One region of the Pseudarthrobacter sp. TAF60_1 genome, then DNA from elsewhere that is predicted to be linked to it. Evidence: riboswitches for the same ligand, from Rfam matches in the RefSeq annotation. Region 1 holds a riboswitch; each other region holds the start of a gene.

Region 1 (10,413 bases):
GGGACCGCCCCCACTCAGCCTGCTTAAGGGCATAACCCGTTACCGCTCCGCGTCAAGCGCGCCCGGTGACCCAGCGGCCTCAGCAGAAGTGGTTCCCAGCTCACGCTGCACGAGCGGGAGCACCTCAGTACCCAGCAACTCGATGGCTTCGAGTACGGTCTGCTGGGGGACGGACGAGAGATCCAGCTGGAAATATCCAGTTCGCGGGTGCCGCCCCGGCTGCGGTGTTCCAGGAGCGCTACCGGGCGAACCGCAACGTGACCAACTGGAAGGGGCGAAGGGCCAGGCTGACGCTGCCCTGCTCCGCGGGCGTCACCCCTGGCGCGTCCACGGGGCGTTCCAGAAGATCCGTTGCCTGCACGCCCTGAACCGGGAAGCCGGCTTTGATGGCACCGGCCGAGCGCTGGCCCAGGGATTCGTAGAGCCGGACCACCACATCGCCCGAACCGTCCTCCGCCAGCTTGACGGCCTCGACGACCAGCGCAGGGTTGTCCACGGTGAACAACGGCTCCACGCCGCGGCCGCCGCGAACCAGGCGCGGCGCCAGGTTGGTGCGGTACCCCTCTTCAACGGCGTCGGCGATTCCTGCACCGGGGCGGATGGTGACCGTCAGCTCATGGTGTCCGCGGTCGGCTGCCGGGTCGGGGAACTTCGGTGCCCGCAACAGGGAGAGGCGCACTGAGGTGGTGGTCCCGCCGTCGGCCTCCCGGACATTCCTGGTGACATCATGGCCGTAGGTGGCCGAGTTTGAAATTGCCACGCCGTAGCCGGGTTCGGCCACGTGGATCCAGCGGTGCGCGCAGATCTCGAACTTCGCCGCCTCCCAGGAGGTGTTGTTGTGCGTGGGCCGGAAGACATGCCCGAACTGCGTTTCGGCAGCCGAGCGGTCAGCCTTGACGTCAAGCGGGAAACCCAGCTTGAGGAGTTTCTCGCTCTCCTGCCACTCAATGGCAGTGGTGATGGCGAGGGAGTCGCTGCCGACGTCCAGCGTGATCCGCTGGGTGACCGGGGACGAACCGGCGATCCGCTGCACCACCACGACGGCACTGTTTCCGACGTGCTCCAGCCGGACGTCCTGCACGTCGGTCAGGGCCGTAACGTTGCGGCGGTAGAACTCATCGATGTCCCAGGCGTCCCATTCGTTGGGGGTGTCCCGGTGCAGTTCCAGCAGGTTGCCGCGCGATCCGGGGGCGATGGCTTCGCGGCCCGTGGCGTAGTCGGTGAGGGACGTGAGCAGGCCATCGCTGTCTACGACAGCCCTGATGATGCCGTTGTCCAGCACAAAACCGCCGCCCGCCCCGGTGGCCTGCACAGACTGGCCCTCGATGGCCGGCTCGGCGGCGCCGAGTGCCGGGACGCCGTTGCGCGCGTGGGGTGCGGCGTTGAGCAGGAACGTCCGCGAACCTTCCCCCAGCAGTGCGGCCGCGGCCTGGCCGATGATGGCCTCCAGGCCGGCACTGATGGCGGCGTAGTTGCGCTCCGCGTCCTGGTGGACCCAGGCGATGGAACTGCCAGGCAGGATATCGTGGAACTGGTGCAGGAGTACCAGCCGCCAGAGGCGTTTCAGCTCGGCACCCGGGTAGGCGAAAGAGCTGCGGACAGCTGCTGTGGTGCACCAGAGTTCGGCCTCGCGAAGCAGGTGTTCGCTGCGCCGGTTGCCGCGCTTGGTGTTGGCCTGGCTGGTGTAAGTCCCGCGGTGAAGTTCAAGGTACATCTCCCCCACCCATACCGGCAGGGCCGCATAGCCCTCTTCCGCCTGGGTGAAGAAACTCTCGGCGGAACCTATCCGGACCTTGGGTGAGCCCTCGAGGTCCGCGGTGCGGTGCGCGGCGGCCAGCATCTCACGTGTGGGTCCGCCGCCGCCGTCGCCATAGCCGAACGGCACCAGCGAAGTGTTGGCGCGCCCATGATCACGGAAATTGCGTTCAGCATGCGCCAGTTCCCGCCCGGTCAGTTCGGCGTTGTAGGTGTCCACGGGCGGGAAATGCGTGAAGAGCCGGGTACCGTCGATGCCTTCCCAGTTGAAGGTGTGGTGCGGCATCCGGTTGACCTGGTTCCACGAAATCTTCTGCGTCAGGAACCAGCGGCTTCCGGCCGACCGCACAATCTGCGGCAGGGCGGCGGAGTATCCGAACGAATCAGGCAGCCAGGCTTCGCGGCATTCGACGCCGAATTCCTGCAGGAAGAAGTTCTTGCCTTCAACGAACTGGCGCGCCATGGCTTCGCCGCCGGGCATGTTCGTGTCCGATTCGACCCACATCCCGCCCACCGGAACAAACTGCCCTGCCTTAACCTTCTCCCGGATCCTGCCGAAGAGCTCGGGGTAGAACTCCTTCATCCAGGCAAACTGCTGGGCCGAGGAGCAGGAGAACACAAAATCCGGATCCTCGTCCATCAGGGACACGACATTGGAAAACGTCCTGGCACACTTACGGATGGTCTCACGCACCGGCCACAGCCAGGCGGAGTCGATGTGGGCGTGACCGGTGGCCACCAACTGGTGCGCGGACGCATATGCGGGACGGGACAGGACTTCGGCCAGGGCGGCGCGGCCGGCGGCGGCAGTACCGGGCACATCGTCCGGGTCCATCTGCTCCATCATGCGCTCCAGCGCACGGAGGATCTCATGGCGCCGCGGCTGCTCCACGGGAAGCTCATGCATTAGTCCGGAGAGGGTCCAGACGTCCTGCTGGAGCTCCCAGACCGTCCGGTTCAGTTCTGCAATGGCGATCGTGCCGAGCCTGTACTGCGGCGCCGTGCCCGCAGTCGCCTTGTCCCCCAAGGGGGTTGCGGCGAAGGTCCACCCCTGCGCCATATCAGGGTTGGCAGCTGCCTCAACATAGAAGTCAACCGCTATGCCGCTGCCCAGCAGCTTGAGCGGGATGTACTGGTTCCGCGGCGAAATCGCCTTGATGATGGTGCCGTCGGGACGCCACGCGATGCCTTCGCACTGGAAACCCGGGGCTTCGTTGATAAAACCGAGGTCCACCACGATCTCCACTGTGGTGTCCGGCGCCGTGCCCCAGGCCTCAGGAACATCGCCCTGGAGCCGAAGCCACTTGGTGCCCCACGGCCGGCCCCAGGCGGCACCGTGTTCCTGCGGGAGGAAATCATGACGCAGGGCTTCCATCACGGCGACCGGTTCGCCGGGCGCTTCCCAACTGCTCAGTGTGAGGGGAACACTGCGTGTGTAAACGGCAGGATTGATCCGCTCGCGGACAAACCGGCCCAGTCGGACTTCGGTAATCCGGCGGTCGTCATGCACTGTAAACCCTCTTAGATACGTGGATTGGATCATTCGACGCCGGACAACGCTGTCCAATCGATGGATAAAATCTACCGGCTAGTAGCCCAATAGCCAAGTACCAGTTCCCGTCCCAGGAGCGTTAGCAGGACTTATCCCGCGACCCCGGTTGCGGCGTCTTCGGCCACGTCGGGGGCGGACAGGGTGACCCTTTCCTGGCCGGCATAGACGTTCAGGCTCGTGCCTCGGCTGAACCCTGCAAGCGTCATGCCACTGGCCTGTGCAAGCTCTGCGGCCAGGCTCGAAGGCGCACTTACCGCCGCCAGGACCGGGATCCCTGCCAGTGCAGCTTTCTGGACGAGTTCAAACGATGCCCGTCCCGATACCTGCAGGACCAGGCCGGTCAGCGGCAGCATCCCCTCCCGCAGTGCCCAGCCCACTACCTTGTCCACGGCGTTGTGGCGGCCCACGTCCTCGCGCAGGCACAACAGGTCCACGCCGCCGTCGTCGGTTATCCGGAAGAGGCCCGCGGCATGGACGCCTCCGGTGGTGTCAAACACCGCCTGCGCTTCCCGAAGCCGGTCAGGCAGGGTAGCCAGGACGTCCGCCGGTATGGTCACAGGATCCGCCGCCGGGCTGTAGCGGGACGACTTCCGTACGGCTTCGATGGAGTCCGTACCGCAGATGCCGCAAGAGCTCGAGGTGAACACGTTCCGCCCTTTGGACGGAAGCTCCACGTCAGGCCTTAGCTGGGCCTCCACGACGTTGAACGTCTGAACACCATTTTCGTCCTCACCGGCACAGAACCGCAGCGAAACAAGCTGCTCGGGAGTCCAAATGATTCCTTCGGACACCAGGAATCCGGCCACCAGGTCAAAGTCGTCACCGGGAGTCCGCATTGTCACCGAGAACGAAAGCTGGCCGAGCCGGATCTCCAGCGGCTCTTCCACAGCGAGGACGTCCTCACGGTGACGGATGGGGAACTCCAGGGCAGCGGGCGAGCCGTCCAGGACGTATTTGTGCACCTTGCGGCGCTGGGTAACGCGTCCCATCAGCGGCCTGGCATCCTGTTCATAGGTCAATCATCGCACCACCGACGGGCCTGTGCGGAACGCCCGGTGCCCGCAGAGTAGGGCTGGAGCCCGTGCAGCAGGGCCGTTGCAGCCAGGCACTGGGCTGAGCCCGTCAGCCGAGCAGGGCGCTCCAGTCCACCGGGCCTGCGGGCTTCGCCATATCCTTGCCTGCGGTTTTGGTGGCGCCCTTGGCGGCTGACCGGGTTTTGGGTTTGGCGCCGGCCGGTTCCGGTCCCGGCAGCGGCGGCCCCCACGGCAAAGCGAAGGCAGGCACGGGCTCACCGAGCTGCACTCCGTGCGGCGGGACAACCATCACGCCGTGTGCCGATGCCAGCCCGCGCATCATCCCCGGACCGGTGTGCTTGGCGGGCGAAGCCATGCCGTACAGGAGCCGGAAAGGCATGAGCCGTGTCCGGCCCGGCTCCGGTTCAATGGTGGTGCCGCAGGGGACGTGCTCGACGGGCGGCATGGCCCCGTGGCCCAACGCAGCAAGCAAGGGTGTACCCACCGTGGACAGCGCCATCATGGCGGCCAAGGGGTTTCCGGGCAGCCCCAGCACAAAACGCCCGTCGGGGAGTTCAGCCAGGACAGCAGGGTGGCCGGGGCGCATGGCGATGCCGTCGATGATCAGCCGACCGCCCAGCTCCGCCACAGCCCGGCGCAGGTGATCCGTGGCGGAGAGCCCCGTCCCGCCGGTGGTGATGACGACGTCGGCAGGCAGCGCGGCGGGGTCGGGAACCTCCGGCGCGAGGTCCTCCAGCCCTGCCAGCCATTCGGGATAGGAATCGCCGATTCTTTCCTGGCCGGAGTAAAGGCCGCCGAGCATCTCCACCACGGATGCAAGCTGGGGGCCGAACGTGTCGCGGACCTTCCCCGGGTCAGGCAGACCCTGGGCAACCACTTCGGAGCCGGTGAGCAGAAGTTTGACCACGGGCTTCCCCCGGACCATCAGGTCATCATGCCCGGCCAGCGCGGCGACGGCCAGGTGTGCCGGGTTCAGGGTCACCCCGGCCTTCACCAGGATGTCCCCCTCGGCCGCTTCCTCGCCGGCTCTCCGGATGTGTTGGCCGTTACTGGGCTCGCCCGGGCGGGCAGTCCCGCCCGTCAGCAAAAGCGGCAGGCCGTCGTCGTCAGCGCCCAGCACCGCGCTCTCACTGCGCAGCACCGCCTTGGCGCCGGGCGGGATCAATCCGCCCGTAACGATTGGACTTGCCTGATGCGGAGCCAGCCGCTGGCCGGGCTCCGCCACGATCCATGGGCCGCTGCCGTTGACCGCCCAGCCGTCCATGGCCGAGGACGCGTAGTGCGGCATGTCGTGCAGGGCCGTGATGTCTTCGACCAGTACCCGGCCCAGGGCCTGGCTGAGCGGGACCCGTCCGGGGGGAATCGGCGTGGCACTGTCAAAGGCTGCTTGGCGTGCCTCTTCCCATGTGTGGGCCAGGTGGGTTGGGTGGGCCTCGGGTGGGGGCGGGGAATGCTGCGGGTCGGGGCTCCCGGCTTCATCGCCGGGGGCGGTGGTCATTCGACGGTGATCATTCGACGGAGGCCCCGGTGATTTTGGGAGCGGTGGCTTCAGACGCTGACGCATCCGAGTCGTAGTCCGCCGCGAGGGTCCGGGCGCGGTCCATGACCGCTGTCATGGCCGTGGAGTCGGGCGCCTGCCCCGATCCGGCAGCCAGGCCCGCAGCGAGGCCGGCAATGAACGTCGTCAGCGGGGCGGCTGGACGCACTACGGAGTGGGCCGCAACTCCGGCCAGCGACAGGACTGCGTTGACGTCGATTTGGACGTCCTCCAAGTCATAGGCCTGGAGCAGGGACCTGCACCACTCTTCCAGCGTCTCATCCTGGCTTTTCACGCTCTGCCTCCCAAATCATCTGCGGCCGCTTCGCTCCGGAATCCACCAAGCGGACCAGGGCCGGCCACTCCAAGTGCGGCGGCATCGTCCCATGTGTCCACGTCTGCCGTGGAGCCGGCCGGAACGGCGACAGGCTTAACGTCAAGACTAGCAAGGAGTGCCCGGACCGACCCGTTCATTAATTCGCCGTTGGCGGCAAGTTTCGCCGCGGAACGTTGTAGCGCGGCCGTGCTATAAAAACCCACCAGGGGCTGCCGGCGACCATCCTCGGAGACAGCCACCACCCCGTCCCATCCCGCCCCCGGGCCGGCGGCAAGCAATCCCTCCTGAAGGGCCGCTACCGCCTGCCGGACGTTGGGCATGTCACAGGCAAGAACCAGGGTAAAGGGCGGGCGGCGGGCGTCCGCCTTCTCCAGTGCTGCGAGCCCGGCGGCGATGGCCGCGGCCGGACCACCGAAGGGGGGATCCTCCCGGCATTTGAGGGCGCCGGCCGGAGTTTCGGCGATATCAGGACCCACTACGACGACGGTCCGGGCACCTCCGGCGGCGGCGACCGAACGGCGCAACAGGGTTTCGCCGTCGTACGTCAGCCCTTGCTTGGGGACGCCGCCCAGACGCGCCGAACGCCCACCGGCGAGAATGACGGCATCAAAATTGAAAGGGTTTGCATCCACACGCCCAGCCTAGCTGCGCCGGAAGTTAACTGCTCCGGTAGCGTTCAGGCGGCGCGTTCAGGCAGCAGGAAAGGATCCCAGGCCGGCGTCGGCTTCTCGAGCTCCTTGATCTGCCAGATGGTGCCGTGCGGCGGTTCAGGCACAAACCTCAGCTTCCAGCCCATCTCAGCCGGCGTATGGTCACCCTTGCTGTTGTTGCACCGAAGGCACGCGGCCACAAGGTTCTCCCACGAGTCGGCGCCGCCACGCGATTTAGGCTGCACGTGGTCGATGGTGTGCGCGCCTTTGCCGCAGTAAGCACAGCGGTGACCGTCCCGGCGGAGCACACCGCGGCGGCTGACCGCGGTGCTCTGGTTATATCTCGGGCGGATGTAGCGATTCAGGAGAATCACGGACGGGCGGCCCAGGATCTCCTGCGGACCCACCACGGGGTCATCGCCCTCGGCGATAACGCTGGCCTTGCCCGTTAGCACAAGCACCAGCGCCCGGCGGAAGGTGACTACCGCCAGCGGTTCATATCCAGCATTCAGAACGAGAGTGCGCATGCACTTACCTCTTTGTGGCCGCACCCGTCAGGGGCACGAGGGCCGGCTGCCCCCGGCATATCCGGGCTATGGATCGACACCACAAGAGTAAACAAAAAATGCCCGGTTAAACTAATCGCCGGTCCGACCGTCCTGACGGGTCGGGCTGCTCCCTGGCCGCCGCGTCCCGAAAGGGCAGGAGACAGCAAAGGACCCCCACCACCAGGCGGGGGTCCTTTGAAAGGCTCAAACAGTAACTAGGACACGCGGATGAAAACCGGTCCCGAGCCAACATTGGCGCTGAATACAACGGTCTGGTTGCCGTTGTAGCCGCCGTGCACGGCCTGGCCGTTGCCTGCGTAGACCGCGATGTGGGCCATGCCTGCGCCACCGTTTGCGTAGTAGATCAGGTCGCCGGGCTGTGCTTCTGCTGCACTCACGGTGCGGCCGAGAGAGAGGTAGCCGGCGGGCCAGTCGTGGAAGTGGATTCCCACGGCGGCGAGAGAGTTGGTTACCAGCATGGTGCAGTCCTGGTTGACACCCAGCTGGGCGTACGCTGCAGACAGGATGGCCTGGCCCTTGCCGCTGGCAGCGACCGGAGCGGCCGGTGCAGCGGGGGCGGAAGAAGCCACCTTGATGGCTGCCGCGGGCTGGGCTACGGGAGCGGCAGGAGCGGCCGGAGCGGCCTCAACAACGGGCTCGGGTTCCGCGACGGGAGCCGGCGTGGTGGTAACTGCCGGCTTCTCGTAGGAGATGGCAATGGTGGATTCAGCCGAAATGACGGCCGGTGCTGCCGTCCCCACCTCGAAGGTGGCGGTTGAAGCCGCTTCGCGCTGAACATTGGTGTCAGCGGCGTTGGCCGCGATACCGCTGGTCAGGACCAGACCGGAGGCAGCGGCGATAACCGCGGCCTGACGGCCCATGCCGCCGGCGTTGTCGCCGACTGCTTTGGCAATGACAGCCAGCGAGTTGGTCTTGGTGACCTCGGCGCGGTGCCGTGCAACAGTTGCACGTGTAGTCATTAATTTTTCTCTCTTTCGTGTTCCTCAGGGCCGCGATGGCAGCCCAGGGGCTTTGGACGCGCCGGCATCTTGGGGGTACGCCGGCACGCCCCGAACGGGGATTTAGCGAAGAGTTTCCAGGAAAGAAACGGGAGGAGGTCCGGAGTCCGGACTAGCCCAGGGTGTAGTACGAGGACGTGCCCGTTGCCGCAGCGGCGTGCAGCAGGGTGCCCTGTCCAGGGTTCAGCGCGCTGATCATCATGCCGTTGCCGACGTAGATGCCCACGTGGGCTCCGCCGTTCTGCATAACCAGGTCACCGGGGGACGGAGTGGAGGTGGGCCGCATGGCGGTCCAGGCATTGGTGCGGGGAATGCTGATACCGGCCTGGGCGTAGACCCACTGGGTGAAGCCGGAGCAGTCCCAGCCATTGGGAGTGGTGCCGCCCCAGAGGTAGGGGTGGCCGATGCCCGTGTAGGCGATGGCTGCCAGGCCCGACGCTGCTGCGGAGGAAACGGTGCCCGCGAGCTTGGCCGAAGCATCCTTGGTTACGTCAGCAGCACGGCTTGCCGTTGCTGTTTCCGTAGCCGTGGACTGCGCACGCACCCGTTCGATCACGGGCGCGGCCGTGGTCTTCACTACCGGGCGCTCAAAGGAGACAGTGGCAGTGGGTGCGGCCGTGACGGCAAGGGCAGCCTGCGCGGAGCCGGACTCGGTGGACGCGGACACACCAGCGGTGGTGTCCGCAGCGTTGGCCGGAAGCCCCATGGTCAGGATGAGACCTGACGCGGCTGCGATGACAGCAGCCTGGCGACCTACGGTCCCGGCATTTGCACTTACTGCCTTGGACACGGAGCCCAAAGGATTGGTGCGAACCGTTTGCGCACGGTGGCGCGCAGAATTATGACGTGAAGACACGAAGGTAGCCTCTCCCAATGCCTGCGAGGTGAGCTGTCGGATTCGGATGGGAGTGCACCCGGCCGCGCTGCTTCCTGGGAAGCTATGCGACTTAACCCCAAGGCCTTCAGAAATCGAAGGCCAAAATTGGTTCCCCCGCCCCTGCCAGACGAATTCATGCGAACGGACCTTGAGCGGTGGCAGAGCTAGGCAATCCACTCAAGAACGTCAACTTCGGAAAAGTTGACGCGCCTTAGACGTTACAGGACTTCGGAACCAATGTCACATTCAGGTCACGGCATGTCACTGCGATTTGAGAGTTTGCCATCATTTGGGCTTAGAGCCAGCCTGTGGGGTCAACAACGTCGCCGTTGACCTGGACCTCGAAGTGAAGGTGGCAGCCTGTGGAGGCGCCGGTGGTGCCGCTGAGGGCAACGACCTGGCCGCGGGTCACGGTCTGGCCAACCTTGACGCTGGCCGAGGACAGGTGGTTGTACGTGGTTTCCAGGCCGTTGCCATGATCAATCACCACGCGGTTGCCGCCGCCGTACTGGTGCCAGCCGACGAACGTCACAGTGCCGCTGGCGGCAGCCATGACCGAGGTCCCGCACTGGGCCACATAGTCCTGACCGCGGTGAAAGTCGCCGGCGCCACCCGTGATGGGGCTGACTCGAAAGCCGAACGGTGAAGCCGTAATGAGCTGGGCGAGCGGTGGACCAAGGCTTCCTGCGGAGGCAGCACGCGTGATGGATCCGGCCGACTGCGCGCTCAACAGCTGCTTCAGTTTGCCGTCCGGGTCACCCTGGGTCACCACAGAGGATCGGCTGAAATCAATCTGGGCGCCCGCTTCTGCGGATATTTCCGGCTGTGGGGCGGCCGACACTGCCGCAACGGGGTGGCCGGGCTGCTGGTCTGCCATCACCGGGCCCGTCACCGGCACAGTCACGGTCAGGACCAGGCCCGTTGCAGCAAGGGCAATGCCGGCCTTCTGCCCAACGCCGCTGGCGGCCGCGAAATCGGTGACCTGCCGGAAGGCCCCGCGGCGGCGGCGAGCTTCGCGCTGCGGATCGCGGGGCCTCTCCGCGGTGGCATCTTCGACCGCGCGGGCCGCCGAAGCGGGGCCAGCCGCCCGGCGGCGGCCCCTGG
Region 2 (10,413 bases), on a different contig from region 1:
GACGCCCACCAGGGTCAGCCAGGCTTCGCGTTCGTCGCTGCTTAGCCAGCGGGGCTCGTCGGCTTCTTCCATAGGTGAAGTCTACGCGATTTACTTCACGTATGAAGTTTGTTGACCCCCAGATCACTTGCGTCGTGAACTAATCGACAGTACTGTTTACTTCAACATTCAAGTACTTTCGTTCCGACCCGAGGAGCACAGATGACCGTCCTGACCGAGACCGTCGCGCGGCCATGTGAACAACCTGCTGCCGTGCGCAGCCAGGTGACTGTCCCCCTGCGCTTCCCCGATGGCTTCATTGCCACGGCCGAGGTGATGACCTTCCACGGCCTGGCCGACGGCAAGGAACACCTCCTGCTTGGACTCGGCCAGTGGGAGCAGAGGCTCCTGGACCAGGGACCGGACGGTACCGCCCCGCTCGTCCGGCTGCACAGCGAATGCCTCACCGGCGACGTCTTCGGCAGCGAGCGCTGCGACTGTGGTCCCCAGTTGCGCGAGGCTGTCGAGGAGATTGCCGCCGTCGGAGGTTTCCTGCTGTACCTCCGCCAGGAGGGGCGCGGGATCGGACTGTACTCCAAGCTGGACGCGTACGCCCTGCAGGACGCCGGGCTGGACACCTACGAAGCGAATGTGGCGCTGGGGCGTGGCGAAGATGAACGGGATTACACCGCCGCTGCCCAGATGCTCGGTGCCCTCGGCGCAGGCCGGATCCGCCTCCTCACCAACAACCCGGACAAGGTGGGCCAGCTGACGGCCCTTGGCGTTGATGTGGCGGAGCAGGTCCCCACGGGCGTGCACCTGTCCGACGCCAACCGGCTTTACCTGGCAGCCAAGCGGAACCACACCGCGCATACGATCAACCTCCCGGACGTCGACCCCCCGGTGCCTTCCGCCCCCATCCCGACGCATGACGAGGTTCTGGCGCGGGTGGACGCCCTGGTTCCCCGGCTGAGGGAGCGGGCGGAGGAAACCGAAGAGCTCCGCCGCATCCCCGCCGCTACCATTGCCGAACTGAAGGAAGCAGGCGTGTTCCAGATGCTCGCGCCCAAGGCAGTCGGCGGGTACGGGATGGGGCTGGAAACCTACGTGCAGGTGGTTCGCCGGCTCGCGCAGGGTGACGTCTCAACCGCCTGGAGCGTAGGCCACCTTGTGGAGCACGTGTGGATGCTGGCCCGGTGGCCGAAGCAAGCACAGGACGAAGTATTCGCCGCCGGCCCCGCACCCTTGGCAGCGGCAACCGGAGCCCCTCCCGGATCAGCTGAGAAGGTCCCCGGCGGGTTCGCCATTTCCGGCCGGTGGAGCTTTGCCTCCGGCGTGATGCATTCTGACTGGGCGCTCCTGGCAGTCCAGCACGGCGGCGTGCGGCTTCAGTGCCTGGTTCCGATGGCGGATCTTGAGTTGCTGGACGTGTGGCACACGGCCGGCCTGCGGGGGACAGGCAGCAACGATCTCAGGGCCGAGGGCCTCTTTGTCCCGGCGTACCGTGCCCTCGAGTGGAGCCTGCTGGCGGCGGCCGACAACCCGGGAAGCTTCATCCATCCGGACCCCAGCATCCACATCCCCATGGCCACGTTCCTGAACATGGTTGCCCCGGCGGCGGCCCTCGGCGCCGCGGAGCATGCGTTGAAAGAGTTCCGTAACCTGATGATGGTACGGAAGGTCAAGCAGACGGTGGAGAAGCGCCAGGCAGATTCGCCGCTCGCCCAAGCCCGGTTCACGCAGGCGTACGGCCAGGTAGCCACCGCACGCCTGCACTGGGAGGAAGCTGTCCGGGTGGTGTCCGCGTCCTTCGGGCGCCGGCCAGTTGCCTTCACTGATGAGGAGCGCGCCCAGTACCGGCTCTCCCTCGGCCTCAGCGGACAGGCCTCGGCCGAGGCAGTCCGGCTCATCCTGACCGGCTCAGGCGGCAGCGTCCACCGCCTGACTCACCCGCTCCAGCGGATCCAGCGCGACGTCAACGTGCTGCTCAACCACGCTTCGCTGACCATGGACCCGATCCTGGAACAGGCCGGCCGCGGACTCCTGGATCTCGGGTTTAGCATTCCGGCAGAGCAGTTCTAGCCCGGCCCGGTCCGGGGTTTACTGGAAGTCAGCCAGCCACAGGTCCGGTCCGAACACCTCGTACTGGATGTCCTTGGCCGGAACGCCCTTGGCGACCAGGGCACTGCGGACCGCCTGCAGGAACGGCAACGGCCCGCAGAGGTAGTATTCGGCGTCCAGCGGCAGCTCCACGGCATTGACGTCCATGAAACCCTGGAAAGTATTGCCGGCCGGCCCCTGATCCTCTGCCGGATTCACAAACCAACTGTGGAGGGACCCCTCAGGCAGCCGCTCGATGTCCTCGGTGACCTGATGGCGGAGCGGAAACGAGTCCGGACTGTCATCAGCGTGCAGCAGCATCACCCGGCGCTGTGAGCCGGCCTTCACCAGGTGCGAGAGCATTCCGGCCATGGGGGTGATGCCGATGCCGGCACTGGCCAGCACCACCGGCCGGTCGGTGTACTCCAGTACCACGTCGCCGAACGGGGCTGACAGCACCACTTCATCGCCGACATTGATGTCCTGGTGCAGGAGGTTGGACATCTCGCCGTCAGGGGTGGCGAGCCCGTGGACCCTCTTCACGGCGAAATGCCGGTGCTGCCCGTCGTCGGCGCGGGTCAGGCTGTACTGGCGGGGCTGATGGACGCCGTCCTTCATGGGCATCTTGATGGTCACGTACTGCCCGGGCAGGGAGGGTTTTACCTCCCGTTCGTCGGTGCGCTCCACCACGAAAGTAACGACGTCTGGTGTCTCCTGGATGCGCTGGGCCACACGCCAGGTGCGCCAGATGGTGTCGGGGGAAAGGTGCACCGCGCCGTACAGCCCGCGTTCCTTGTTGATCAGCATGTTTCCCATCAGCCAGTACACCTCGTCCCAGGCCGCTGCGACCTCGGGAGTAACAGCATCGCCGAGCACGTCCACGATGGCCCAGAACAGGTGGTCGTGGACGATCTGGTACTGGTCCGGGCTCAGGCCGAGCGAGACGTGCTTGTGGGCGACGCGGGAGAGCAGGTGGTCAGGAAGTTGGTCAGGCTTCTCCACGAGGTAGGTGGCGAAGGCCGCGATTGAACCGGCCAGCGCCTGTTGCTGGCGGCCGTCAGCCTGGTTTCCACGGTTGAACAGGCCGTCGAGCAGGTCCGGCCTCGCGTCGAACATGTGCTTGTAGAACCGCTTCGCAATTTCTTCGATATTTTCACCCACTACAGGCAGCGTTGCCTGAATGACGGGGCGGGAAGTGTCAGAGAGCATAATGCGTCCTTCCGTGTTGACCGGCTGAACCCAGCCGTGATCAGCCTTGGCCGTGCCAATGTAGCAGCCCGGCCGGGCGCGGAGAAGGGACTTATGGTAGTAGCCAGCCTGCAGCGGGACACTCGGTTCGGACGGCGTGATCCATCCGCTCCACCAGCATTAACCGGCATCGGGGGACCAGGTGGTCCGTGCCCTGGTGTCCGGGACCGGAGGAACTGGCAGACCGGGTGGATTTGCGGGGCAGCGCTCGGGACTCGACGGTCATCGCAGCCAACGACCTATACCGGATGGCCTTCCCGTAACGGCGGCGGCAGCCTTAACCACCAAGGTGATGCATCAGCTCACCGTCTGTCCGGGCGTGGACCACGCCTTCCACAATGACACTCGGGAACAGTATCACCAGACCCAGGCGGCCGCCGCCTGGAATGACATATTGTCCTGGTTTGGGCAGCACGCCTGAGTACGCAGCAGCGGCCGACGACGGCGGGCGGCTGGGCACCGCGCGCCGCCGTCCAGCCGGCGGGGGTCACGCTACGTGGACGAAGGAGGCGCCCGGGAGCCAGCTGATGGAGTGGACCTCGGTCTTGAAACCGTCCACGCCGCCGCTGACAACCTGGCCGTTGCCGGCGAAGACGCCGACGTGGCCGGCGGTGATCACCAGGTCACCCGGGGCGGGTGTGCCAACAACGCTTCCGTACTGGAAGAACTGGCCCGGGGCCAGGTCTCCAACACTCTTGCCTACTGAGCGCAGTGCCTTCTCCACCATGGCGGTGCAGTCCTGCTGTACCCCGAGTTGGGAGTAGGCGGAGGCCAGGATTGCCGAGCCGGCTGCGCCGGTGGGCGCGGGGGCCGGCGTTGACGCCAGCTTGATGCCGGTGTTGGCGGGCGCAGCCGGTGCGGGGGCTGCTTTCGCTGCCGGGGCCGGAGCCGGTGCTGCCACGGCCGGTGCTGCTGCGCCCTGTCCGGCGCCGGGAATCTGAATCTGGTTGCCCGGGTAGATGATCGACGTCAGGGACAAGCCATTGGCTGCCAGGACGTCGTTGAGTGCTACGCCGTTGGCCGCGGAGATCTGGCCAAGGGTGTCGCCGGAGACGACGGTGTGGACGTTGGCTGCGGGGGCCGGAGCCGCGGCGGCTGCCGGTGCGCTTACCTGGCCCTGGGCATTGGCTGTTCCGGTATTGTCAGGTCCGTGGACGCCGGCGTGGGCCGGGGCGCTGAAGCCGAAAAACAGTCCGGATGCGGCGGCCACTACAAGGGCCGGCCGTCCGATCATCATGGCGCGGGACGTGGTGGTGGTGACTGCACGATGGCGTGCGGAAGTGAACTTCTTGGACATGGTGTGATTGCCTCTCCCATGCCTGCGGGGTGAGCTGTCGGGTTCGGGTTGGAGAGACCCGGCCGGGAATGCCGCCATGAAGGACAGGACGAATGCCGACTTAACCCCAAGGCCTGTGTAGGCCGCGGAAATGTGGTTCCCCCGTCCCTGCCAGTTGCATAGCGTCTGGGGTCCCGGGTCAGTGGCAGGGCTCGGCATACTGACGGGAATGTCCCGGTTTGAACCAGGGCACTAAACGACCATAACCGCTTCTTTTCCCGAATGTCACATTCCGATAACGGAATGTAGGGCAAAAATTCACCCTAGCTCCCTTGTTGGATCTTCTGGCCTCGGCTATGAAGGTGCAGGTCACCGCACGGGACGCGTATATGCCCGGTCGGGTCATCCATCTGATCGGTTTGCCTCAAAAAAAGACGCCTGAGTGGGCTTTAGGTTGCCTCGTGGGCAGAGCGTGCACCCTACCGGATGGCTCGGATCGGCTACCAAGCCACTTGGGAGACAATGTTCGCCGCAATCTAGGACTTGCCCGGTAAGCTCACGAACTATGTCCCCGTTTGCGCAAAAATCGTGGCTGTCCGGTCTCACGGCAGTGGTTGTACTGGCCACGGCCGCCTCGTTTGCCATGCTGCCTGCGCACGCCGCGGACGAGGCTCCGCCCGGCGGGTATCCTTCCTGGCAGGACGTGGAGAAGGCCCGGCAAAGCGAGGCCGGCACGGCCGCTGAAGTCACTAGAATCGGAGATCTGCTCGGTGGCCTGCAAACTCAGGCGGAGGCGCTGGGCAACGCCGCAGTAACTGCTGCTGCGGAATACGCTGTGGCCCAGACCGATCTCCAGTCTGCCAGTTCCAGGGTGGATGCCTTGGCCGCGCAGGTGGCCCGTGCACAGGAGGAATCGGGCCGGCACAAAAGGGACATCGGGGCCCTCGCCGCACAGTCCTACAAGACCGGCGGCACAAACATGGGCTTCTTCGTGGCGCTCGACGCCATCCAGTCGAACAGCATCCACGGCCTGGACATCGTCCGGATCGTCAGTGACAAGACAGCCTTGCTGGTCCACAAATCAGCTGAGTCGGAACGAATCTCGGCAGCACTGGCCGAGCAGGAGCGCGCCGCCAAGGCTGAGCGGGAACGCCTCGCCGGCGTTGCCGAGGCCAAGCTGTCCTCAGCCCAGGCAGCCCAGCAGGCCGTGTCGGAGCAGGTCGCGGAACAACAGCGGCACAGCCAGGAACTCACCGCCCAACTCGCCTCACTCAAGGGAACCACCGCAGCGGTGGAAGGAGAATTCAGGCAGGGCCAAGCGGCGCTGGCTGCCTACGAAGTGTCCCAGGCAGCCAAGCGCGCGGCAGCGGAGGAGCAAGCACGCCGGCAGGCTGAAGCCGCCGCCCGGGCTGCCGCCCAGACCCCGGCGAACCCGGCACCCCGGAACCCCGCACCGCAGAACCCCGCACCGCAGAACCCTGCTCCAGCACCTCCGGCTGAAAGTCCGACGCCGACGCCGCCGCCCGTCGTCGTCGTACCTTCTGTTCCGGGCGGCGCGGTAAACGACCCCGCCGGCGCCAGGAACTACGCTGCAGGGCGGCTGTCCGCGTACGGCTGGGGCCAGGACCAGTTCCCATGCCTGGCGCAGCTGTGGATGAAAGAATCCAACTGGCTCACCACGGCCACCAATCCGTATTCAGGGGCGTATGGCATCGCGCAGGCGCTACCCGCCAGCAAGTATGCGAGCGCAGGCAGCGACTGGCTCACAAGTTACCGCACCCAGGTTGACTGGGGCCTGGCCTACATCGCGAACCGCTACGGGTCTCCGTGTGACGCCTGGAACCACTCCGTGATCGAGAACTGGTACTGACAGGCTCCGCTACCGCCTGTTGCCCCGGGTTTGGCGAATTCCGCAGTCTTGGTGAACTCCGCGGCGCTAGGCTTTTCCCATGGCTGACTTTGAACGGTTCCGGATCCTGCTGGAGGAAGAGCGGGACCGGAAGCTGGCACTGCTTCCGGCGCTCCGGGCAGACATCTCATCAGCCAATGCTGCCCGCCAGGACTCCAATGTGGATGACGAACATGACCCGGAGGGTGCCACCATTGCCTTCGAGCTGTCCCAGGCGTCGGCGTTGCTGAACCAGAGCAGCGCCGGCCTGGCCGAGGTTGAAGCCGCGCTGCACAGAATCTCGGACGGCACGTACGGGGTGTGCGCCGTGTGCGGAGCCCCGATCGCCGAGGGCCGCCTGGAGGCAAGGCCCTGGACCCCTTACTGCATCGAGCATGCCGGCGCCTCCCGCCAGGGCGCGAGGTGACGCCGGTGAATCAACGAGTGCAGGACGCTGCCGGCTTCATCGATAACACCCTGCAGAATGAAGGCACCTGGTACCGGGCAGAGGAGGTGGAATCGCGCGTGGGCGGGGTGCTCCGTTCCTACGGGGCATCGGTGGGTGCCGCGCGGGGCACTATCCGGGACGCCGGCACCAAGTTCAAGGGCCTTGGCCATGACGACGTGACAGCACTGGCCTCGCAGCTCTGGGGCCAGCCCGGACCGGGCAGGCGGCCAGTCTACGAGCGCCGCCTTGCCGCCGTCGTCCTCCTGCAATCCAAGGTGGCCCTCCTGCGGCACTCGGACCTGACCCGGCTGGAAGGCTTCATCCGGTCAGCGCAGACAGCCGAGTTGGTGGACCCCCTGATCGCTGATGTCGTGGTTCCCCTGCTCGCGGCACTGGGCGGCTTGGACCGGCAACGTGCCGGCGTGGTGATGGCACGCTGGAGCCAGGACCCTGACCGGTGGGTCCGCCATGCCGCGGCCCTTGCTGCGGAAATCACCGCCTGACATCATGCCCCACAGAAGGAGACATCCATGACCACCACCCACGACCTGGAACGCTTTGTTCAAGCGCAGGACAGCGGCGGCACCTACAGGCAGGCCCTGGCCGAGCTGCAGCTGGGCAGCAAGAAGGGCCACTGGATGTGGTTCATTTTCCCGCAGATCGCCGGCCTCGGCAGCAGTCCCACGTCCGTGAAATACGCCATCACCTCGCTGGCGGAGGCGCAGGCCTACCTCAAGCACGACGTCCTGGGCCCACGGCTGCTCGAGTGCAGCGTGGCGGTGTCCACCCACACCGGCCGTTCCGCCGCCGACATTATGGGCGGCATTGATGCGAAAAAACTGCGCTCCTCCATGACGCTGTTCCTGCGCGCCGCGCCCGGCGAGACTGTCTTCAAGACGGTGCTGGCACAGTTTTTCGACGGCGAACCTGACCCCGCCACCGACGAACTGCTCGCCGCCGGCCGGGACTGACCCGGCGCGCAGACGGGAGGCGTAGCGGCCTATCTGAATCGTGCCACGCACCCCTGTTACTGCCCGCTGCCGGGCCGTACTCTGGGCCTTGGAGGTGATTGCCATGGAGGCAACTCAAGGCGACAGGATCATCGTCAGGGGCCGGACCGTCGGGTCGTCCGACCGGCACGGAGTGATCATGGAAGTGCGGGGTCAGGAAGGGCATCCGCCGTACCTTGTCCGCTTCGATGACGGACACGAAACCGTCATGTATCCCGGCGGTGATTTCGCCGTCGAACGCGTGCACGAGGGCCAGTAAGACTGGCCGGGCACTGCAGGTGCCCCGGCAGAGTCGCTGTGCACCTGTCAGACTGGAACCATGGATCACTCCCTGGCTTCCACATTCCCTGATGCCAACCGCCAGTTTCCGCCTGCACGCACGGGCCCGCGGGACCCGGGTGATGCGTGGGTGGAGGGTGACCGGGGGAAGTTCTGGGGCAGGTTCGGTGCGGCCGGCGTATTGGCCTACGACCCCTCCAAGGGGGTCCTGCTCCAGCACCGTGCACTGTGGAGCCACAACGGCGGAACCTGGGGACTGCCTGGCGGAGCGCTCCACCAGCACGAAGACCCGGTTACCGGTGCCCTTCGCGAGGCCTACGAGGAAGCAGCCGTGCCGGCGGACGGTGTTGATGTGCTTTTCACCTCCGTGCTTGACGTCGGCTACTGGACATACACCACCGTTGTAGTTCTGGTGATCTCACCCTTTGACCCCGTGATCAGCGATCCGGAAAGCCTCGAGCTCCAGTGGGTACCAGTGGAGGAGCTGGACCGCAAGGAACTGCACCCCGGCTTCGCGCAATCCTGGCCGCACCTGCAGCCCCGACTCCTGCACCACACACGGCGGAGTCAGTAAGCGAACTCAGTAGCCTTTGCCGTACTCCGCATTGACCAGGATAGGCAAATGGTCCGACTTGCCGCGCGGGAGGGTTTCAACGCTTGCGATATCCAGGCCCAGCGAGGTGGCGAAGTCAAAATGGCCCCTGAACACCTTGTAGCGTGTGTAGGTCCGACGGTTGCTCAAAGACAAGGCGTAACCCGAGTCCTTCATGTGGGCGTGCAGGTTCTTGGTGAAGAACGGATAGTTGAAGTCCCCCACCATCAGCGTCATCAGGCCCGTGCCCATGCTGAGCAGCTCCGCATGGGCGGCATGGATCTGCTTTCTCCGCAGTGAATTAGATGCAGTGAGCGGAGCCGCGTGGAACGAGCCGATGACCAGTTCGTGCTGGGTTTCGTTGTCCACCACGCGGGTTCCAATCAGCCGCTCGTGGGCCGGCGCCAGCACCCTGTCATGGACTGATTTCTTCAACGCAAAGGATTGTGTGTCCACGGCGGTGAACCGGCTGGTGCGGTAATAGATGGCCAGTCCCAGGCGGTTGCCCTTGGTGGTGTCCGCGAGGTTTAGCGGACCCAGCGTGTCTGGCAGGTCGGCCGAGTCCACTTCCTGCAGGCACAACGCGTCGATGGCGAAATTCCGCGCTAGGGCGAGCAATTCACCGCTCGCTTTGTGCTTCCGAAGGTTGTAGCTGATGACGCGCATTCGTGGAACACCTCACTTCGAGGGTCGCTGACAGGGCCAATTTCTGAGTTTAGTCCGAATGGGCTCTGCGGGCGCCGGAACTCTGCGGGTTCACCACCCCCGGGTCCCGGGGGACCGGCTAGAGTTAACGATCATTCACCCAGAAACGTCAGAGGGGCCAACGTTGACCAAGGAACTGCCTGAACTTGCCCAGGGGACCTTCTACTATCAGTCGCTGGGCGGTGGGCGCTTCCGCTCAACGATCCACGCCCAGGGCGCCTGGAACGAGCATGAGCAGCACATGGCGCCGGCCGCAGGCCTGATGGCTGACAGCCTGGAGCGGCACGAGCCCCGAGCGGATATGCGGATGGCGAGGCTGAGCTACGAGATCCTCGGCCTGATTCCCGGCGGCGAATTCCACATAGAAACCACCACGCTTCGTCCGGGCAAGACCATCGAGTTGCTGCAGGCCGAACTGGTTGCCCACGGCCGCGTAGCCATCAGGGCCACTGCCTGGCGGATGATCACCAGTGACACAGCGGAGGTGGCCGCCGTCGAGGACGCCGCCATCCCTGCGCCGGATGACTGTAAACCGTTGGACGGCGCCTCCATCTGGCCCGGCGGGTACATCCGGTCACTGGAGATGCGCGTGGCTGAGGGGCACCGGGACGGGGCAGGAACAGTCTGGCTCCGCACCCAGCACCCCCTGACGGACAAAGCGGACAGCAGCGACTTCACCCGCCTGATGGGCCTGGTGGACACTGCCAACGGGATCGCAGCCCGGGTCCCCCCGGGCAAAGGCAGCTATGCCTTTCCCAACCTGGACCTCCAGATCCACATGTACCGCAGGCCCGAGGGCGAATGGCTTGGCCTGGACAACGCCGTTTCCTTCGGTGCTGACGGAATCGGCCTCACCTCCACCGTCCTCCATGACATCCAGGGACCGTT
Region 3 (10,413 bases), on a different contig from region 1:
CTGCCTTGTTGCCGCTGCCCACGATAGTGGTGGTGAATTTCATGGGCCAAGTATGCCCCGGCGCCCCGAATCATGGGAAGGACACGAACCATGGGAAGGAAGGGGCCGCCGGGAAGGAAGGGCCTGCCGGGACAGTGGACGGCAGCGTGGATGCAAAACAGCAGGCCCTGAACCGGGGGATTCAGGGCCTGCTGCGGCTGTGCGGATTCCGGGGAATCGGTTTAGTACCAGTTGTGTGACAGGTGGAAGTTCAGCGCACCGCACGGCGACTGGTAGCGCTCCTGGATGTAGTTCAGGCCCCAGTTGATCTGTGTGCGGTAGTTGGTGAGGTAGTCCGCGCCGGCGCTCGCCATCTTCTCGGCAGGCAGCGACTGGACGATGCCGTATGCGCCGCTGCTGGCGTTGGTTGCCGTGGTGGTCCAGTCGGATTCCTTGGTCCACAGCGTCTGCAGGCACTGCATCTGGTCCGCGGACCAACCGTGGCTGGCCAACTGGCCGGCGGCGTAGGCCTGCGCTCCGGCGGGGTCATTCACGGCTACAACAGGCGCCGGCTCCGGTGCGGCGGCCGGCACGGGTGCAGGCGCTGGCACGGGTGCAGGCGCTGGCGCGGGTGCAGGCTCGGCGGCCTGCGGGGCTACGCTGATTTCTGCAGCGGCAGGTTCCGGTGCCGGTTTGGCCTGCATCTGGGCCTTTTCCATCGTCAACTGGGACTCGATGTCGGCAGTGGACAGCTTCTGGGTGTCGCTGACCGCTGTGAGGCCGCCGGACTCGGACACCTGGCCTGCTGCGCCCAACCCGACGAGGAGTGCGAGCGCCGTACCGACTACGGCCACGCGCTGTCCCAGGGAGGGAATGCGGTTGCGGAGTTTATTTGACCCGTCCTGCGGGCGCGTTTGTACCTTGGATTCAGACATGATTGATCGCCTCTCACACCTGCGGAGTTAGCTGTCGGGTTCGGATGAGGGCATCCGGCCGCACGGAACATCACGTGCTGGCTTCACCCCAAGGGCACTAAAAGCCCGGGACTCTGGGTCCCCCGCCTCTGCCTCGATCGAACGGAATCCGGGGAGTGGCAGAGCTTGGCGTCATCCGGATGAGAGGTCCTATTGGCGGCCTCACTCTATCGACGGTACAGGAGCCGACCGCATAAGTCACATTTTGGTAACGAGCATCACGATGGCGGCGTGTTGCCTTGTGGTGTTCGGCGGACTTTGAGTGCGGGAAGACTTTCCGCTTTCAAAGGAGGGCCCTGCGTGAGTGCGCAGGGGCCATTCAGTGCACGTTCTATCCGGTCAGCGCGTAGACAGTGGTTCCGCCGATGGTCTGGGCCGGGAAGGTCGCTGCCACCCATTGTGCTATCTGAGAGGGAGCGTCCGATCCGCTGGTGGACCGCATCGTTCCGCCGGCAATGAAGTAGTGGACCTTACCTTGCCTCAACAGATCCTGGAACTGGGCAAGGCTGGGGGAGGGGTCTGTTCCATTGAAGCCACCCACGGGCATAACCGGCAGTTCCGTGGCCAGCTGGTAGCCGGCGGCATTGTTGGAACCTACGACGGCGGCGGCCCAGGTGTAGCGGGAAGCGTCGCTTTTCAGCGCTGCAACAAGCTCGGACGACGGCGTGGTGGCACCTAGGAGGCCACCCATTCCGCCGGCCTGCCGGCCTGTGCCGCTCGGCCGGTTGCCGTTGCCCTTGGCATTGGCGTTGCCGTTGGCGTTGCCGTGGGCACCGAAGCCGTTGCCGTTTGCGCCGTTGCGTGCCCCTCCAGCGGGGCTGCCTATTCCGCCGGCAGCAGGGCCGCCCGGACGGAAACTGTCGGCGCTCGTAGCCGGTCCGGCGCTAACGATCGCGCCGCTGTGAGCGACGGCCGCCGTTGACAGCGAGAAGGCCAGCGGTCCGGAGAGGGAGGCAGCGACGGCGAGGACCGCCGTCGTCCGCTGAACGGAACGGAACGGCATGTACCTGCCGGACAGCACACCTGCGGCGCCGGCGAGCCCGCACGTCAGGACCAGCCAGCGGAGCCACGGACCGTAGGCAGAGGTGGTGCCCAGCAGGGCGAAGGCCATGAATGCCGCAGCCGCCACGGCGGCTGAGAGAAACAGGGCTGCGACGGGCTGCCGCCGGTGCTGCCACAGAAGGACACCGCCCAGCCCGGCCAGCCCCGCGATGCCGGGCGCCAGCGCCACCGCGTAGTAGGGGTGGATAATGCCCGCCATGAAACTGAACACCAGCCCGGTGACCAGCACCCACGAGCCCCACACCATGACCGAGGCCCGGACAGCGTCCGTGCGCGGTGCGCGGCGGCCAACCCACAGCAGGCCGGCGGCGAGGAGCAGCACGGAAGGCAGCAGCCACGCTATCTGGCCGCCGAATTCGGTGTTGAACATCCGCAACAGGCCGGGAATGCCCCATCCGTTGCCGCCGCCCACGCTTCCGGTTTCCTCGCCGGTCAGGCGGCCTAAACCGTTGTAGCCGAGCGTGAGCTCAAGGATCGAGTTGTTCTGCGAACCGCCGATGTAGGGCCGCAGGTTCGCGGGCGTCAGCTCCACTGCGACGAGCCACCAGCCGGCCGCGACCAGCATGGCTCCGCCCGCCGCCGCCAGATGCAGCAGGCGCCGGCCGATTCGTCCCGGAGCCGCCAGAGCGTAGGCCGCGGCAAAACCGGGAAGCACCAGCAGTACCTGGAGCTGCTTGGTTAGGAACCCGAAGCCCAGGAACACCCCGGCCAGCGTCAGCCAGCGCACCCTGCCGTCCTGGATAGACCGGATCGTCGCGTATCCGGCAGCAGTCATGAGCAAGACCAGCAAGGCGTCGGGATTGTTGAAACGGAACATCAGCGTGGCCACCGGTGTGATGGCCAGAACCACTGCCGCCAGCAGGCCGGCCCGGTGTGCCAGCCGGGTATCGCCGGTGGCCGGTGCCGCCGCCCGCCGTACCGCGAGATACAGCAGCCAAGCCGTGGCTACGCCCATGAGTGCTTGGGGGACCAGGATGCTCCACGAGCTCAAGCCGAAGAGACGGACTGAAAGGCTCATGAACCACAGCGAAGCCGGGGGCTTGTCAACGGTGATGGAATTGGCGGCGTCGGAGGAACCGAAGAACCAGGCATTCCAATCCTGTGAACCGGCCTGCGCCGCCGCTGAATAGAACGCGTTGGCCCAGTCCGAGGCGCCGAGGTTCCAGAGGTACAGCACCGCCGTGGCCGCCAGGACCACCGCCAACTCCAGACGCTGGCGGAGATGTGGTGGACCGCTCTGCGCAAGTCCCGCCTGAGGACGGCCCGCCTCCGGACCGCCGGCGTGCACGCCCGTTATTTCCCGGGGATCGCCGGTGGCGTGACCCGGAATGTTGATGGCCACAGCGTGCTACTTCGCCAGCGCGTACACGGTGGAGTTGCCCACGGTCTGGGCCTGGAAGTTGGCCTGCACCCACGCTGCGACCTCAGAGTTGCCGCCGCGGCCCCCCGTGCCGGCTCCGCGCATGCCCCCGCCACCCATGCCGCCGCCTTCGATGAAATAGCCGATCTCGCCCTTGGACACCATGTCCTGGAACTGCGCGAGCGTCGGGTACGGATCGCCGCCGTTCCATCCGCCCAGGGCGATCACACTGGTATTTGTTGCGAGTTCCAAGCTGGCCGCCTGCGTAGCGCCGGAGACAATCGCGGACCACTTGGTGGTGGTGGTTGAGAGCAACGCGGTCACCGCGGAGTCCGCCGTTCCTTCCCCGCCGGGGCCGCTGCCGTCGTCCCGCAATCCGGCTGTGCGGTTTCCGAAGGCGCCACCGGAGGAACCTGCGGGGCCCGACGTCGGGATGGAGCCCGAGTGCGCGGCGGCAGCAGTCGCCAGCGTCCAGGCCCCGGTCCCCAAGCCTCCCGCAAGGAGTGACACCACGACGACGGCAGCGGCCGAGGCCGGCCGGAACCTGCCCGCGGTGCCATGGGAGTCGAGCCGAAGGATAACCGCTGCAGCGGCGAGGACGCCGAGGAAGACGATGGAAATGCGGAGCCACGGGAGCCAGGACGCATCGCGGCCCAGAAGCACCGCGGACCAGACGGAACTGCCCAGGATGACCACGGCCAGGACGATCCGGGCAGGCCAGTGCGCGCGGCCACGCCACAGCTCCACGGAGCCGATGCCCACCAGGGCTGCGATTGCCGGAGCCAGCGCCACGGCGTAGTAAGGGTGGACGATGCCGCTCATGAAGCTGAAGACCCCGGCCGTGACCAGAAGCCAGCCGCCCCACAGGATCAGCGCAGCACGGGTACGGGAGGTGCGGATTTCCCTGCGGGTGAACCACAGGCCGGCCGCCAGCAGGACCAATGCCGCCGGCAGCAGCCAGGACACTTCGCCGCCGAAGCTGGTACCGAACATGCGCAGTAGGCCCGCGGCTCCGCCGAACCCGCCGTTGCCGCCGCCGAAGCCACCTGCAAGGCCATCCGTCCCACCCGGGACACCTGCGCCTCCCGGACCACCTGCGCCGCCGCCTGGCATGCCCTCGCCCGAGCCGGTGATACGTGACAGGCCGTTGTAGCCGAAGGTCAACTCGAGGAAGCTGTTGGTGGTTGAGCCCGCCATATACGGCCGTGCCGATGCCGGAGTCAGCTGGAACAGTGCCACATAGCTGCCGGCCACTACAAGGATGCCGCCCAGCGCGCCAAGCAGGTGCACTAACCGCCGTCCCAAGGTGGTGGGCGCCGCCCACAGGTATGCCAGTCCGAGGGCAGGAACAATCAGGAATCCTTGCAGCATCTTGGTGAGGAAGGCCAGGCCAACCACTGCTCCGGCAGCCACGAGCCACTTCCAGCCCGCCCGCTCAACGGCACGCGTGGTGAAGTACGCCGCGAGGACCAGGCAAAGAGTGAGCATGGCGTCGGGGTTGTTGAACTTGAACATCAGCGCCGCTACGGGCGTCAGCGCGAGGGCGCCCCCGGCCAGCAGGCCGGCCCCCGGCCCGGACACACGTTTGACGGTCAGGTAGAGGATTCCGACGGCGGCGACCCCCATGAGTGCCTCAGGGACCAGCATCCTCAGCGAAGAGAAACCGAAGATCCTGCCAGCAAGGGCGGGGATCCACAGCGCCGCCGGGGGCTTGTCCACCGTGATGGCGTTGCCGGCGTCGAGTGAACCGAACAGCAACGCCGTCCAGTCTTTGGTTCCGGCCTGGATGGCAGCAGCGTAGAAGGAGTTGCCGTATCCGGTGGCCGCAAGGTCCCACAGATAGAGGATGGCGGTGGCCACCAGCAGACCCGCGGCCGAAGGCCGGACCCAGCGGGGCTGGCTGCCGAAAGCGAAGCGGGTCCACCGCGTGCCGGGACCCGCGCTGCCGCGAACTGAATCTCCGGAATGTGCCTGTCCGGGATGTGCCTGTCCGGATTGTGCGGCGGCGGGCTGCCCTGCAGGGACGTTCGGCGGCGCATTCCCGGCGGGGCCGGTGCCTGACGGGGTGATGGTGGAGGTCATGATGCTGCCGTTTCCGTCGAAGTGGTGGTGGGGGCTGCGGCCGCTGATACTGCGGCTGATGCGGGCGAAGCTTGGAATGCGGGCGAGCCGGGTGATGCGGGAGAAGCGTGGGATGCTGGCGAACCGGGAGCCGCAGGGGCTGCCGGCCCGCGGAAGACCCACAGCCGGAACAGCAGGAACCTCACGGCGGTCGCGGCGAGGTTTGCGCCCACCACGGTGAGGACTTCCGCCCAGCGGTCGGGCGTCGTCGTACTGTGCACCAGGGCGAGGGCACCCGAGGTGAGCAGCAGGCCGATGCCGAACACGATCAGCCCCTCGAAATGGTGCCGCACCGGGTTCCCGCCCTGGATGCCGAAGGTGAACCGCCGGTTGGCGGCGGTGTTGGCCACCGCAGTGATGAGCAGGGCCACGAAATTCGCCAGCTGGGGGTCCAGGAACCCGCGGCCGAACAGGAAAATGAGCAGGTAGGCGAGCGTGGAGGCGGCGCCGATGGCACCAAACCTGACCAGCTGGCCGAACAGGCTGCCCACACGCGTCTGCTCGGCGGCACGGAATGAAGCCGGCAGCGGGCCGCGGGCCAGGGCCGCACGCAGTTCCGGCACGGGGATGCGGCCGTAGACCAGGTCCCGGGTCAGCCGGGCCATGCCGCGGAGGTCTGCCACGGCGGTGCGGACGAGGTCAACGCTGGAATCGGGATCGTCGGTCCAGTCCACCGGGACTTCATGGACGCGCAGTCCGCAGCGTTCGGCGAGGACCAGGAGCTCCGTGTCGAAAAACCACGAGTTGTCCAGGGTGTAAGGCAGGATCTGCTGCGCGACGTCCGCCCGGATGGCCTTGAAGCCGCACTGCGCGTCGCTGAACCTGGCACCCATGAAGGAATGGAGCATGAGATTGTAGCTGCGGGAGATGAATTCCCGCTTGGGCCCGCGGATAACCCGCGAGTTGCGGGTCAGCCGCGTGCCGATCGCGAGGTCCGAATGCCCCGAGATCAGCGGGGCCAGGAGGGGTGCCAGCGCGGCAAGATCCGTGGACAAGTCGACGTCCATGTAGGCAAGGACCGGCGACGGCGAGGCCAGCCACACTTTCCGCAGGGCATTGCCGCGTCCCTTTTCCCCGAGGTGGACCACCACGAGCTCCGGAAGCTCCCGGGCCAGGCGTTCGGCGATCTTCAGGGTTCCGTCCGTGCTGGCATTGTCCGCCACGGTAATACGGAAGCTGTGCGGAAAGGACTCCCGCAAGTGGGCGTGAAGCCGGTGCAGGCATTCCTCCAAGTCGCGCTCCTCGTTGAAGACGGGGATCGTGACATCGAGGACCGGGATCGCGGTGCGGGTGTCCACCGGGGCACGCCGCCCGGCGGGCCGCCGGGACGGGAGGCTCGGCGGCGCCACTGCGGCGTCCGGCAGGCTTCCTGAGGTGGGGTCGGTGAGCGTCATGAGTCAAGACTGGCGCCGGTTCATTTGAGGCCTTTAGGCGCAACCTGTGACGTGCCTGTGTAAGTCAGCTGACCTGCCGGACTCAGGCTGCCGCAGCCTTGGATCCGGGCAGCCGGATGGCGAACTCGGTCCGGCCGGGACGTGAGGTCAGTTCAACACTCCCGCCGTGGGCCTCCACAATGGATTCCACGATGGAGAGCCCCAGCCCGGATGAGCCCTCCAGGCCGGAGCGGGCAGCGTCCGCGCGGGCGAAGCGCGAGAAGATCCTGCTTTGGAACTCCGCCGGAATGCCCGGCCCGTCGTCGGTGACTGTGACCACAACGCTGCCATCGGCTGACCGCATCAGGCCGGTGGCCACCGTGGTGCCGGCCGGTGTGTGCTTGCGCGCGTTGGACAGCAGGTTGGCCAGGACCTGGTGGAGCTGGGTGTTGTCCCCCCGGACGGTGATGGGTTCGGCCGGGAGCTTCAGCTGCCAGACGTGGTCCGGGGCCATGACCTTTTCGTCGCTGACGGTCTCGACGACCAGTTGGGTAAGGTCTACATCCGTGGTCTCGGGAGCCTTGCCTTCGTCCAGCCTGGCCAGCAGCAGCAAGTCCTCCACCAGTGTGGTCATTCGTTCGGACTGGCTCTGCACCCGCCCCAGCGATTTTCGGCCGTCCTCGGTAAACGTCTCGGTCATGCGCATCAGCTCCGTGTAGCCGCGGATGGCTGTCAGCGGGGTGCGCAGCTCGTGGGACGCGTCCGCTACGAATTGGCGCACCTTAGTTTCGCTGCGCTGGCGGGCTTCCAAGGCGCTGGAGACGTTGTCCAGCATGAGGTTCAGTGCGTGTCCCACACTGCCCACTTCCGTACTCGGATGGGCGGCCGACGGCGGCACGCGGACCGCCAATGCCACCTCGCCGGCGTCGAGTGGCAGCTTGGACACCTTCGTAGCCACATCAGAGAGCTGCTCCAGCGGCCGCATGGTGCGGCGGATCAGCGCGGTCCCCGCAAGCCCGATCAGGACAAGCCCACCCAGCGACACCAACACCATCGTCAGCACAAGCGAGGCCTCGGTGCTGTGTTTTGTCGCCAGCGGCAGGCCGGTAATGACGACGTCGCCGAAGGGCGTCTCCGTGGCCATCAGCCGATACTCGCCATTGGAGAGTCCCCGGTCCACCGGGCCGCTGTTGTGGGGGAGCGCCTGAAGAACGGCGACGTCACGGGACGTCAATGCCGTTCGGGTTGCATCCGATGTCAGGAAACCTGCTTCTCTGCTGACTTGACCTCCCACTACCCGCGCGTTAAGCGTTCCCACGCTCTGCCCGCGCGCGTCCAAGGGGTCTGGCCGCCCTGACGGGTTGCCCTCGGGTGGGCGGCCGCGGGAGGCCAGCATCAGCTGCGCGTCCAACTGGTTCGTGAGGACCACGTCCATGGAGGCGTAGCTGACTATGCCGATAGCGCCCGAGATGGCCACCAACAGGGCCATCGAGAGCAAAATAAGGCGGGTGCGGAGGTGCCAGGTGGACGGGTTGAGCCAGGGCCGGCCGGATTGCCTGGGAACACCGGAAAGCGCGGACATACGGTGGCCGGCTAGTCTGCAGGCTTGATGACGTAGCCGGCGCCGCGCACGGTGTGGATCATCGGTGGGTGGTTGGCCTCGATTTTCTTGCGCAGGTAGGAGATGTACAGTTCCACGATGTTGGCCTGGCCGCCGAAATCGTAGTCCCACACCTGGTCCAGGATCTGGGCTTTGCTGACCACCCGCTTGGGGTTCTCCATGAGGTAGCGCAGGAGCTCGAACTGGGTTGCCGTCAGCTGGATCTCGTCGCCGCCCCGGGTGACTTCCCGCGTGTCCACGTTCAGGCTCAGGTCACCCACCACCAGTTCTGCGGTATCCATGGCCGCCACGCCGGAACGCTGGACCAGGCGGTGGAGGCGCAGCAGGACCTCTTCCATGCTGAAGGGCTTGGTGACGTAGTCGTCGCCGCCGGCGGCGAGCCCGACGATGCGGTCCTGGACATCGTCCTTGGCGGTGAGGAAAAGCGCGGGTACCTCCGGCGCGAAGGCGCGGATCCTGCCCAGCAGCTCCACGCCGTCGAACCCCGGCAGCATCACGTCCAGCACCAGGACGTCAGGGTGGAAGTCCTTGGCGAGCTTGACCGCCGTGGGTCCGTCCCCCGCCACTGCCACGGACCAGCCGGCCATACGCAAACCCATGCTCATGAGCTCGGACAGGCTGGGTTCGTCGTCCACCACGAGGGCGCGGATCGGCGACCCGTCCGGATGCGTGAGCTGCGGAAGGTTGTTGGTCATGGAGTGCGGGGATGCCATGGGACAACTCTCTGATCTACCGGTTTGCCGGGGCTTTGCGGTTCCTGTGTGCGTGCTGTGAGTTCCAGCGTAGCCACCTGCCGGTAGCGGCGATACGCGGGGGCCGCGGGAAACGGTCCCAGATCACAGGCAGGTTTGCCCTGCTGCACAGCATGCGCACAGCAACGCGGCCGACGCTGTTGGGACAACCGTAGCCAGCAGTACCGACTTCCTCTGGAGAAAAGCCATGGATCAGCAGAACAACGCCGCAGTCCCGGAGGCCGCAGCCGATAGCGGACAGCCACAGGTCTCGGCATCGGCGGGACAAGGCATGCCGGCACCGGTTTGGGAGGGCGCAAACGCCGGGACGGGTTGGGGCGCACCGCAGCCTTTCTCCCTGCAGAATTCCCCTGGTAGCCGCGGAAAGAGGACCTGGACGGCGAAAAAGGGCATGGCCGTAGGTGGCGTGGCGGTAGTGGTCGCCGCAGCAGCAGGTGCCGGCGCTTATGCGGCCGGGAATGGTACGAGCGCGGCTGCGGCCAACAGCCAGGCCGCAGGTGCCCAGAGCCAGTTCGGGCCCGGAAGCCAAAGCGGCATGCCCGGGCCTGGCGGTGCAGCAGGCGGAATGGACGGCGGCCCCAGCGGTTTGGGAATGGGGATGGGCGGCCTCACTGCTGCCATCCATTCCGAGTACGTCATTCTTCAAGACTCGAGCTATGTGACCATGGCCGGCCAAACGGGAACCGTCACGGGCATCTCGGGGGAGTCCCTAACCGTCAAAAGCGATGACGGCTTTACCCGCACCTATGCCGTGGGCTCCGACGTGCAGGTCTCGGAGGGAATGCGGGAGCGCAGGGGAACCGCCGGCAGCACGCTCGGCCTGTCCGATGTTACCGCCGGTGCCAGCGTCCGCGTTACCGCCATTAAGGAGTCTGATTCCTACCGGGCAGAGTCCATCCAGTTGGCAATGTCCGGGACGTCCACCGCCCCGAACTCCGGCACGTCCGTCACACCGAGCACGGGCACCACCACGAACTAGGCCTCTGGGGCCGGTCGGTCCTCTAGTCCGTCCTATTGTTGGCAGCGCCGGCGCTGCCGGGTCCCGTCCGCGTGCGTATGAATCGTGCCCGGGTGGGAACATCCACGGGGGAGATTGGACAACGCACCCTGGCCGGTGCGGTGATTTTACGTCAAGCGCGTGAAGTTCCCCACGATTTCAGGATGGTCTCGA

The links. Region 1 has a riboswitch for cyclic di-AMP ahead of AB4Y73_RS13680 (C40 family peptidase). Riboswitches for the same ligand answer to the same signal wherever they lie in the genome.
Region 2: linked by a shared signal. The riboswitch ahead of AB4Y73_RS02960 (LysM peptidoglycan-binding domain-containing protein) and the one ahead of AB4Y73_RS13680 (C40 family peptidase) in region 1 are both predicted to bind cyclic di-AMP.
Region 3: linked by a shared signal. The riboswitch ahead of AB4Y73_RS16250 (hypothetical protein) and the one ahead of AB4Y73_RS13680 (C40 family peptidase) in region 1 are both predicted to bind cyclic di-AMP.

Annotation. Positions count from the first base shown of each region.
Region 1 is NZ_JBFRDI010000011.1:85,606-96,018, reverse strand. Features, by position in the region: gene AB4Y73_RS13715 (alpha-mannosidase) at 239-3,265, opposite strand; gene fdhD (formate dehydrogenase accessory sulfurtransferase FdhD) at 3,397-4,296, opposite strand; gene AB4Y73_RS13705 (molybdopterin molybdotransferase MoeA) at 4,430-5,839, opposite strand; gene AB4Y73_RS13700 (DUF6457 domain-containing protein) at 5,850-6,173, opposite strand; gene mobA (molybdenum cofactor guanylyltransferase) at 6,170-6,847, opposite strand; gene AB4Y73_RS13690 (HNH endonuclease) at 6,892-7,392, opposite strand; gene AB4Y73_RS13685 (NlpC/P60 family protein) at 7,629-8,393, opposite strand; gene AB4Y73_RS13680 (C40 family peptidase) at 8,545-9,222, opposite strand; cyclic di-AMP (ydaO/yuaA leader) riboswitch at 9,293-9,459, opposite strand; gene AB4Y73_RS13675 (M23 family metallopeptidase) at 9,605-10,413, opposite strand, start outside.
Region 2 is NZ_JBFRDI010000002.1:147,982-158,394, forward strand. Features, by position in the region: gene AB4Y73_RS02940 (MarR family winged helix-turn-helix transcriptional regulator) at 1-72, opposite strand, end outside; gene ribA (GTP cyclohydrolase II RibA) at 202-2,061, shown strand; gene AB4Y73_RS02950 (globin domain-containing protein) at 2,080-3,288, opposite strand; gene AB4Y73_RS02955 (dienelactone hydrolase family protein) at 3,617-3,748, shown strand; gene AB4Y73_RS02960 (LysM peptidoglycan-binding domain-containing protein) at 3,815-4,624, opposite strand; cyclic di-AMP (ydaO/yuaA leader) riboswitch at 4,629-4,798, opposite strand; gene AB4Y73_RS02965 (coiled-coil domain-containing protein) at 5,169-6,473, shown strand; gene AB4Y73_RS02970 (TraR/DksA family transcriptional regulator) at 6,553-6,918, shown strand; gene AB4Y73_RS02975 (DNA alkylation repair protein) at 6,924-7,442, shown strand; gene AB4Y73_RS02980 (DUF1810 domain-containing protein) at 7,470-7,910, shown strand; gene AB4Y73_RS02985 (DUF1918 domain-containing protein) at 8,014-8,208, shown strand; gene AB4Y73_RS02990 (NUDIX domain-containing protein) at 8,269-8,802, shown strand; gene AB4Y73_RS02995 (endonuclease/exonuclease/phosphatase family protein) at 8,809-9,486, opposite strand; gene AB4Y73_RS03000 (thioesterase family protein) at 9,650-10,413, shown strand, end outside.
Region 3 is NZ_JBFRDI010000015.1:35,515-45,927, forward strand. Features, by position in the region: gene AB4Y73_RS16245 (YdeI/OmpD-associated family protein) at 1-43, opposite strand, end outside; gene AB4Y73_RS16250 (hypothetical protein) at 222-914, opposite strand; cyclic di-AMP (ydaO/yuaA leader) riboswitch at 920-1,078, opposite strand; gene AB4Y73_RS16255 (ArnT family glycosyltransferase) at 1,285-3,357, opposite strand; gene AB4Y73_RS16260 (glycosyltransferase family 39 protein) at 3,364-5,457, opposite strand; gene AB4Y73_RS16265 (glycosyltransferase) at 5,454-6,890, opposite strand; gene AB4Y73_RS16270 (HAMP domain-containing sensor histidine kinase) at 6,973-8,451, opposite strand; gene AB4Y73_RS16275 (response regulator transcription factor) at 8,463-9,203, opposite strand; gene AB4Y73_RS16280 (hypothetical protein) at 9,430-10,221, shown strand.